One region of the Paenibacillus sp. PK3_47 genome, then DNA from elsewhere that is predicted to be linked to it. Evidence: riboswitches for the same ligand, from Rfam matches in the RefSeq annotation. Region 1 holds a riboswitch; each other region holds the start of a gene.

What was found. Region 1 has a riboswitch for cyclic di-GMP ahead of C2I18_RS24845 (hypothetical protein). Riboswitches for the same ligand answer to the same signal wherever they lie in the genome.
Region 2: it holds a riboswitch for cyclic di-GMP, as region 1 does, so the genes downstream of both, C2I18_RS14545 (choice-of-anchor A family protein) here and C2I18_RS24845 (hypothetical protein) in region 1, are expected to answer to the same signal.
Region 3: it holds a riboswitch for cyclic di-GMP, as region 1 does, so the genes downstream of both, C2I18_RS13750 (anti-repressor SinI family protein) here and C2I18_RS24845 (hypothetical protein) in region 1, are expected to answer to the same signal.

What each region holds. Positions count from the first base shown of each region.
Region 1 covers NZ_CP026029.1:5,708,529-5,711,787, reverse strand. Annotated here, with positions in the region: gene C2I18_RS24855 (L,D-transpeptidase family protein) at 1-32, shown strand, start outside; gene C2I18_RS24850 (ketoacyl-ACP synthase III) at 107-1,096, opposite strand; gene C2I18_RS24845 (hypothetical protein) at 1,175-1,534, opposite strand; cyclic di-GMP riboswitch class I at 1,790-1,879, opposite strand; gene hprK (HPr(Ser) kinase/phosphatase) at 2,067-2,984, opposite strand; gene C2I18_RS24835 (histidine kinase N-terminal 7TM domain-containing diguanylate cyclase) at 3,167-3,259, shown strand, end outside.
Region 2 covers NZ_CP026029.1:3,254,304-3,257,562, forward strand. Annotated here, with positions in the region: gene C2I18_RS14535 (hypothetical protein) at 1-153, shown strand, start outside; tRNA gene C2I18_RS14540 (tRNA-Thr) at 667-731, shown strand; cyclic di-GMP riboswitch class I at 1,748-1,836, shown strand; gene C2I18_RS14545 (choice-of-anchor A family protein) at 1,943-3,259, shown strand, end outside.
Region 3 covers NZ_CP026029.1:3,099,367-3,102,625, reverse strand. Annotated here, with positions in the region: gene C2I18_RS13760 (hypothetical protein) at 1-871, opposite strand, end outside; gene C2I18_RS13755 (helix-turn-helix domain-containing protein) at 1,310-1,642, shown strand; gene C2I18_RS13750 (anti-repressor SinI family protein) at 1,739-1,891, opposite strand; cyclic di-GMP riboswitch class I at 1,920-2,004, opposite strand; gene C2I18_RS13745 (2-oxoglutarate dehydrogenase E1 component) at 2,474-3,259, shown strand, end outside.

The DNA.
Region 1 (3,259 bases):
CACCGTCCATTGCCATCGGATTGGCGGACTGAAAAGACCCTGTGCCGGCCGGCACAGGGTCTGATTAATTGTATAGATGCTGCTTCTTAACTCAGCAGAAATCGGATTACAGCTTCCACAGGGTGGCACAGCTGGTAATCCCCGCTCCGACAGACCACAGTACGAACAGGTCCCCTGGAACCAGGGTGCCGTCTTTAATGGCATGATGAAGCGTGATGAACGGGCTGCTGGTCCCTGTGTAGCCATAGATATCGCCAATGTACGGGAATTTAGTAATGTCTTCCTGCAAATTGCCGGCAATATCTTTGATGACACTGAGATTCAGCTGGCTGAGAATATAGTGGGTGATGTCACTTTTCTGCAGTCCATGCTCCTGCAGCAGCATTTCAATATTCGTTACCGCTGTCGGGAATGCCACATTGACGTTATATTCCGGATGAAGATAAATTTTCTTCTCCTCAAGCGTCATATGCTCGCCGTAAATCTGTGTCATCCCGCCTGCAGGAAACTGCATATCCTCGGCTCTTTGCGTATTGGTGTAGTATGCGGAATCAATCAGACCGGCGTCTGTGTCCTCTACACGCTCCAACAAGACCGCGCAGGCCGCATCTCCGCAGAGACCTTTTGACGCCAAGTCCCCTTCTTTATAAAACCTGGCAATTTGTTCCGATCCTACAATAAGCGCGTATTTCACTTTGCGGTTCGTAATCATAGAACGGGCCGCCTGGTCAGCAGCGACAACCATCCCTACACAGTTTGCATTGCTGTCATACACAATACAATTTTCTTTACCCTTTAAAGCCTGGTGAACAAAAGCAGCATCCGTCGGTGCGCTGAAGTCATGAGTGCCTGAGGAGAATACAATCATATCCAGATCTTCTCCGGCAAGCCCGGTTTTTTTAAGTAATGCTTTTGCCGCTTCTATTCCCATAAAGAGCGTGCTTTCTTCATAGCTCTCTGCATAATAACGATCCTTGCGTCCAAAATACTCCCAAATCCCGATAAGCTTCCCTGCTGCTTCCCCCGCCTGGACAGCCAATTCTTCATTGCTGACCTTCGTTGCCGGATGGTACACTTCAGTACTTACTATTCTCACATTAGCCAAGTTTGACCACCCTTTGCCAGTAGATTTGTAATGTATTTCATTGAAAAGAATTTGATCTCCCGTTAACGCTTAACCCTTCACAATCGCCCAAGCTTCATCAACGGTATCTACAAAGTGTCCTGCAAATCCGGCTTTGGGAGCTACTCTCTGCAGCTGGGATTTGGCAACAACCTTTTGCGGATTGACGAGCACACAATGCTTAAACGCGTTGTACAAAACGTAGCAGCGTTCAAGTACAGGCAGGATTTCAGCTTTGAATGGCGCCATATCACTGCAATCGATGATTAGGGACATATCTTTAAGCGGCAATGACGGCATATTATTCTCGAAAATATCTACTTCTTTGATGGTTTCATCCAAATCGGCAAAACCGTGGAGGCTGATAAAAATAGTGTTGGATTCCGGATACATCTTAGTTTCTGCGATCATCTTGTATTGACACTCCTCTGATTGTTTTGATTCTAAGCTGAGAGATTCATGAGCTCAGCAATGAAATTCATGACATAGCTTAGTTAATATCGACATTTCTTGCCTCTTTTTTGATATTTTCAGACAAATAATCATAAATTTTTCAACATTTTGCAGAACTCTGCTTCCATTTATGTATATTGTCCCGGCAAAACCCTCCTCAACATGTCTACTAATCTACTATTGTTGTATTTAGACAACAAAAAACCAAACTATATGAGTATCCCCGCTGTCATGCCGCTTTGAAGCGGTTTAGACCGGTAGCTTTGCGTCTTCCGCCTTTCGGCGGAGTTGCCTTTGTTCATCAGCTGGCGCTTCAGAATAAAACATATTTTGGTATTTATTATCTATGTGAATTTATATTTCGACAGCAGCAGTCATATTTCCTTCTTTTTCTTCGCAATATCTGAATATTTTGAATATTTAAAATAACAGCAGTTAAGGCTGTAAAAAATACGGTCCTTAACTGCTGCTTTGGTTGTTATATGTAACTTTAAGACTGCATTCCATCTTCGATCCGCTTCATAAACTCTTCAACCGCGCTGTAGCCAAGCTGCTTAAGATACCAGTTGTTGGCCGCCGCCTCAATGAGGCCGGCAACGTCACGGCCCGGCTGAAGCTGGATTTCCATATGCGGAATCTGGACACCGAGATATTCGGTGAACTGGGGAACGACCTCCAGCTCATTGTTCAGCGCATTCTCCCGCCATGGGGCCAGCTCAATATCGAGCACGATCCGCGTTTCATCCTGGAAAGCCCTGCGTCCGTATTGTCTGACGACATTGATCAGGCCGACACTGCGCAGTGCCAGGAATTCGCGGGTGGTCTCGTTATGGGTACCGAGCAGTGTAGCCGGCCCCAGCTTTTTTAGTACCACTATATCGTCTGCCACAAACCGGTGGCCTCTTCTGATGAGCGTATGTGCAGTTTCGCTTTTGCCGATTCCGGATTTGCCCCTGAGCAGAATACCTATACCGGATACATTCACACATACACCATGAATAGACATTTCCGGCGCAAGTGTTTTGACCAGATAACTGTCCAGCTTGGCAATGAACTCAGTGGTTGTGTCTGTTGTCCGCAGCAGCGGAATCCCTTCCTGATCACAGAACAGTGTCAAATAAGGGATCTCCTGCTGGCCTGAGGTCACTATAAAACACGGCGGATGATATTTGACGATGTTCCCGATATGCAGCTTGCGGTCTTCCACACTAAGCGTCAATAAATAGTTAATTTCCTTACGGCCGAGCACCTGTACCCGCTCCATAGGAAAAAAATCAAAATATCCGACAAACTCCAGCCCCGGTCTGTGCGTGCGCGGACGGGTAACTGGACGGTCCATCCGGCTGGCTCCCGCCAGCACTTCAAGCTGAAATTTCTCCGTTAGACTTTGTACAGTAACCGACTTCATGTTGTTTCCCTCCTGCAAAAAGATAGTAACGTTTAGTTTAAACTTCTAAAAAACTTGAAAAATTTTCATACTAATTATATATTAAAATCAATATATAAGACTTCAGACCCATGTAGAATATCACTTCCATAATAGCAAGAAGGTGCGGCCCGGTGGCTTTGGAGTCATGGATTGATCTCATCATGTGCTTTATTTTGTTTCTATTATTCATATACATATTTGCTACCGTAACCATTACAAAATTGCATAAAGTCTATTTGCTCTTTCATTTTTCC
Region 2 (3,259 bases), 2.5 Mb from region 1:
TTTGTTGCTAGTCCGTACGCATACAACGATAAAAACAAGCCGATATCGTGGGGAGTATGGAATAATGAACTGAAAATTTGGATACCGCATTTGCCTTCTAAGAAGAAAGAGGCCGAGGAGCTGGCGAAGTCACTTAATAGGTTGGCTAAATAACGCGGGGCTACGGCCCTCTTGGGGGATAGATATGAAACATACTGGATGGGTCTGGACGGTCATAGCGGAGCGTAGAGCCGTAGAGCGTGGTCTGGATGAACGAAAGGCTGGAACCATGGTAGGCACTGGTTATTTGATACCAGGACACGGTGGCAGTTATTTTGCCCGACATTCTTGGGTTAGCAAAGGGTATGTATAACAGGTAAAACACTAGGGGCTACGGCCCCTATAAAGGAGGAATCGACATGTTACACACAATTACTTGGATCATTATTGGTGCCGCGTTGGTTGTCTCAGTGGCCGCACTAATTAAAGCTCGAGGGCGGCGGTAAGTCGCCCTCACACAATCGTACGGCCAACCCAGTTGTGTATGAAACAGGGCCATGGTCGCCAGTTGTTTCTTCTACCGTATCTTCTACCAATTCTTCTACCAACATGCGGAACTTTACAAAACCTTATAGAACTTTATAATGAGTAGTGTAGAGCCTGCCATAACATAAGGTACTCAATGGAACCTTATGGAATGGGACAGGGTCGCACTCGTAATGCGTAGGCCGGGGGTTCAATTCCCTTCACCAGCATCTTAAGGCAACCATATCAGGCGCGGATTTCCGGGTGTCCGGGGACCGCGCTTTTCCTTTTGCACGGGAGAAAGGATGGATGGCTTAAGGGCATGCAGGCACATTGGACTTCAGTTTACAGTTTCAGTTATGATTGGGATACCGTTAGGGTATTTCTTAATATAGCTTCTGTGCACCTTGTGTGCGCAGGGTTAATCCAGAACGGCCAGGAAGGAGCGAATGCATAGGAAATGGGCAGTCTTCTTATTGCGTGGCTTTGCATGTTATGTCTGTTTCTTACCTTTAAGGATAAGGTGAGCAGAAGAATCCTATACCCGGTGGCGCTGATCGTAGTGTTCGGTACGCTGGGATATTACACAATTTTAATGTAACTTTCAGCTAACCATCATCTTATTTTCAGGTAGAGGGTTTATATTGAATATATCAACACCCCCCAGTGTTATGTGGTACCCTTCAGGTCTTGCCGACTCCCTTGGCGAGGCCTATTTTTTTTGTCCGGCTTAAGGGACCACTGCTGCAGAAGATGCAATAGAACAGGATAGGTTCCACCGTAAGGATTAAACATGTTGGCCGCTAGAAAATAATACTCAGCAAAACCGTTTATAATGTGATGTTTTTCACAAAAGAATAAAGCGGATTGTTATATATTAAAATTGAAATAATAAAAGTTGAAGTTAATGAAGAGAAAAGAGGAGATCAATGATGAATGTTGATGGAAGTCTCCGCCGCGGTCTGCTGTTCGGAATGATTCTGAGCATTCCTTTATGGGTGTCGATGATTGGCTGGATACAACTTTTAGTATGAATCTGAGTTTGACGTCATACATTGCATTAGGGGAGTTAAGGAGTAGTTCCATTTTCCTGAAAATTAAAATAAATGAAGCAATAAAGGACGTTCCAGTATTAAACAAGGAATAGATTGACAAAATATTAGTTTTGCAGATAAACTAGGGTAGTTCGAAAGTAACAAATGTCATTGACTACATATAACAACTCCCTAATTACATATTTTGTCATGTATAAACGCAAACCGTTCGAAAGAATGGGACGCAAAGTCAGGAATCTAAAGCCCGTATACGGGCTATGATCGTCCGGCCGCCGTGAAGCTAACCCTTCGTGGCGGTCTTTTTTGTGTTGCTGGCGGTTGGAGTCACTACTGTAAGTCTTAATTTTTGTGTTTAAGAGGTGAGCGGAATGAAACATAACTCTATGATTAAAAAGTATTTTGCAGCTGGCATGTCTGCTGTGTTATTGGCAGGAGGCTGGTTTGCCTCCTTTGGAGATGCGACCGTAAAAGCAGAAAGCTCTCCGTTACCGGGGATCGCCGGGACGTACAATGTATTTATTCTTGGCGATATAACAACATACCACAGTGATTCGGAAGGCAGGATGGCGGCAGGCGGAAATGTTGCTCTAAAGGAAGGGTATTCTGTAGGCGGCAGCTTGACTGAAGCCGAACGCGGACAAGGAGATACATTGATCGTTGGAGGCAATCTGGAGTATGACAGGGGGGAGGTCAACGGGAATGTGGTATACGGGGGAACTTACCAGGGAACCGGGGGCCCGAAAGGCGGAACAGGAACGCTGCGGCAGCAAACCGGTGTAGTCTCCTTTGCCGCTGAATTTGCGTTGCTTAAGGCCAAATCGCTGGAGCTTGCCGCATTGCCGGCGAACGGTAAAACAGAAAACAATTACGGGAATTTGCTTCTGAAGGGAAGCGATTCTGAGCTGAATGTATTCAAGGTGTCTGGAAGTGAATTATCCGTGGCCAATGAAATCGTTATTAACGCTCCGGCAGGCTCTACAGCCATCATTAATATTGACGGTTCGGCAGTAACAATGAGAAACGGCAACAGGCTGGGCGAAGGTTTAACCGAATTTAGAGTGCTGTATAACTTCAGTCAGGCTGCAAAGGTGAAAATGGAGAACATAGGGGTTATGGGGACAGTTCTGGCCCCTTTTGCCGAGCTCACTTTTAACAACGGACAAATTAATGGTTCTGTAATCGGAGCTGCTTTAAGCGGGACCGGAGAATTTCATCATCGTCTGTACACAGGCGATGTTCCCGGAGTGACACCGACGCCAACGCCAACGCCAGCGCCGACGGCGACACCAGCGCCGACGGCAACACCAACGCCGACGGCGACACCAACACCGACGGCGACAGCAACACCGACGGCGACACCAACGCCGTCACCAACGCCGTCACCAACACCGACGGCAACGCCAGCGCCGACGGCGACACCAACACCGACGGCGACGGCAACGCCAGCGCCGACGGCGACACCAACGCCGTCACCAACGCCAACGCCGACGGCGACACCAACGCCGACGGCAACACCAACGCCGACGGCGACACCAACGCCGTCACCAACGCCAACGCCGACGGCGACACCAACGCCGACGGCAACACCAACGCCGACGGCGACACCAACACCGACGGCGACGCCAACGCCGACGGCGACACCAACGCCGACGGCAACACCAGCACCGTCAAGCGAGGCAACACCATCACCGCCGGAGAGC
Region 3 (3,259 bases), 2.6 Mb from region 1:
CCTCGGCTTCGAGTTTCGCCTTCTCCTCGGCTTCGAGCTTCGCCTTCTCCTCAGCTTCGAGCTTCGCCTTCTCCTCAGCTTCGAGCTTCGCCTTCTCCTCGGCTTCGAGCTTCGCTTTCTCCTCAGCTTCGAGCTTTGCTTTCGCCTCGGCTGCTTTCAGTTTCAGCAGGGTATCCGCTGCCTGCCCATACAGCCCTGCAGCTTCCTCTGCATAGCCGCCAGCCTGTTCGGACGCTGTTAACGCCTGCTGGTATGCGGCCTGAACGTAAGCATCGACCCGCATAATGGAGGCCAGCTTCCGCACCATCTCCTGAAATTCGCTTATGGTCAGATTGCTCTGAATCAACAGATTCTCAAATGTCGTATTATCGTTGTTTTGCGCAGCAGTTAATTGTTCAAAGCTGATTCCGGAAGGTGAAAGCCTCTGGTTAATTTCATCCCTTTGCCAGGCCAGCTCCTGCTGCGAACGGGAAGCGTAGCTTTCAAGCCGGGCAAGCAATTCTGCTGCTGAAGCGGCAGCACCGCGTGCCTGATCGGCGGCATCTTCAATGCCCAGTGCAAGTGTCTCTGCAGTATCGGAATCCATAATGCTATCCGCCATGCCGGCCAATGCTTCACGCACCCCGTCACGCTGCAGGGCAGCACGGTTCATTGCTTCACTGGCCTGATCCGCGATTCTGTCCACAGTGCTCGGGAAAACAAAGGCACTCGCAATACCGGATTCCTCCGTAACACTGCTGGTGAGCAGAGCGTACGTCGGTGCAGTGATCTGACTGATGCCATACGCAGAGATCACCACAATTCCGGCAAGCTGGGGAAGGATATACCGGCGGCGGCTGTTTCTTTTACGGGAGGTTCGTGAAAGCCTCACAAGAGTCTCTCCTTTGGTTGTCCGCAGGACTCCCTGCAGACAAATTCATCTATCAACCCTGTGCTGATCAGTCTTTATGACGAACAATTATCGTTCGTTATTAAGAACCTTGGCATAAGTATATGCCAGCTATCCTGAAAATTTAAAATCCCATTTCACAGTGATATTCGTTATAAAGAACAAATTAGCCGCTATCTGCTCCGTTTTCCTTCCTTTTTCTTAAGATATCGTACTTTTTAAAGAACATTCCTCAAATAAGAGTTAAAACAATGACGATCTGAAAAGGATTAGAACAAGCGGAAATACGCGAAGTCAACTATTGTGACACGCTGCCGGATTAACCGTTAATTCTGATGGATTTGTGCTTTGTCCGGGGTATGGTTATTTGTTATACTGTTATAAAAAAGTGCGGAGGGCGTAGTCATCGTGCCAGATAATATGGGAAGTCGCATTCACCGCCTCCGTCTGGAGAAAGGCTTGTCATTATCGGAGCTGGCGGACAAAGCTGATGTGGCGAAATCATACTTAAGCAATGTGGAAAGAAATATTCAATCCAACCCCTCTATTCAATTCATTGAAAAAATCGCCGACGCGCTTCAGGTATCCATCCATGTCCTGCTCTACGGCGAGCCTGCTGATGTCCAGGAATCGTCTCTCGACGGAGAATGGTTCCGTCTCGTACAGGAAGCTATGGCTTCAGGGATAAGCAAGCGGGAATTCAAGGAGTTTCTGGACTATCAAAAGTGGCGGCTGGATCAGAAGGATTCATGAGCAGCACTGGTGCTGCGCACAGAAAAGGGCATGGCGGTCATCCGCCATGCCCTTTTCCTGCATTATGTACAACCGGTCTGCTCAAGAATTGCCCCGCTACATCGCCTGCAGCATCTTTTCGTTGAAAAACTGGCGGATCTCATCTGCCTTGATGCCCGCATTTCTTGCCGACATCAATAAATAGACCCATTCCAAATCAAGCTCAGCTGTCTGCAGTTCTCCGTTGTCCCCCTGGTTGGACTTATCCAAGAAATCTCCTCCTAAGATTTTCACGTCCCCAGGCAGTCCGGCCGTCGTAGTATTGCTACATTAGACCCGAGACTTTGTGCCCCTGCCTTTCAGCAGGTTTACCCTTTACTGGATCCTTCATATGAAAGGATCTGCTATAAATTCATGAAACCGCTATCTGCAATAACATTATATAATGACGGTCAAAAAAAGTGTGTCGTTTTATGGAACTATTATATGATTTTAACTGAAAAATCCTGGCTAAATTTGCAGGCAGCTTGTCTAAATCTCACGAATGGTTTAATTATATTATGTCCTTACACCTATGTATGAGGAAGGAGTTATTCTAAATGTGCAGTTTATAGAATAAATTACCCAGGTCTGCGGGCGTGAAATCAGAATTGTGCCGAATCATAATAGTTACGTATGAATAATGGACTGAATCATACCTTTTTGCGATTGGAATAAACACAAGTATGAATTGATTACAGGCCTTGAAAGTAGCACAATAGGATGAGGAATGAAACCGCAAACATCGCAGCTCCACCAAGTGCCGACACGATATTGGCGCGAGTGGGGTTCATCCGTTAGGAGGATGTATTCATGGCAGCCAAAGAACCCTATAATGAATCCGTTTGGAGCAAGTATTACGGACCGAATTTGGGCTACATTCAAGAAATGTATGAGCAGTTTCTGAAGGATCCTTTTTCAGTAGAAAAAAATTACCGCGATCTGTTTACCATCTCCGGCCCTCCTCCACTGGAACCGGATACCGTGCAGGCACCGCAGCCTGCAATTTCAGGAAACACAGAATGGCTCAGAAAAGCCGTCAGAGCTTCCAAGCTGATCGCCAACATTCGCATACATGGCCATATGGCCGCCAACATTGATCCACTGGAACGCGCCGAAAAGAACCCCATGGCTAAATGGCTGGAATACGAAACCTATGATCTGACCCGTGAAGACCTGATTGCCCTTCCGGCCTCACTGATCTGGGAGAACGCCCCTGATGATGTCCATACCGCCTGGGATGCCGTTCACCGGATGCGCCAGGCCTACACACAGACCATTGCTTATGAATTCGGGCATGTACGCGACGAGCAGGAGCTGCGCTGGCTGAACAGCCAGGCGGAGTCCACAAGCTCCCCGGCACCCTTGAACAATACCGAGCGCAAAGAGCTGCTGAACCGGCTGATCCAGGTGGAACAATTCGAAACCTTCCTCCACAAAACCTTCGTCGGCCAGAAACGCTTCAGTATAGAAGGCAACGACGCGCTTGTGCCGATGCTGGATGAAATCGTGCGTGCCGCCGCACATGACGGTGCCGAGCACATTCTCATGGGGATGGCCCACCGCGGACGCCTGAACGTGCTGGCGCATATTTTAGGT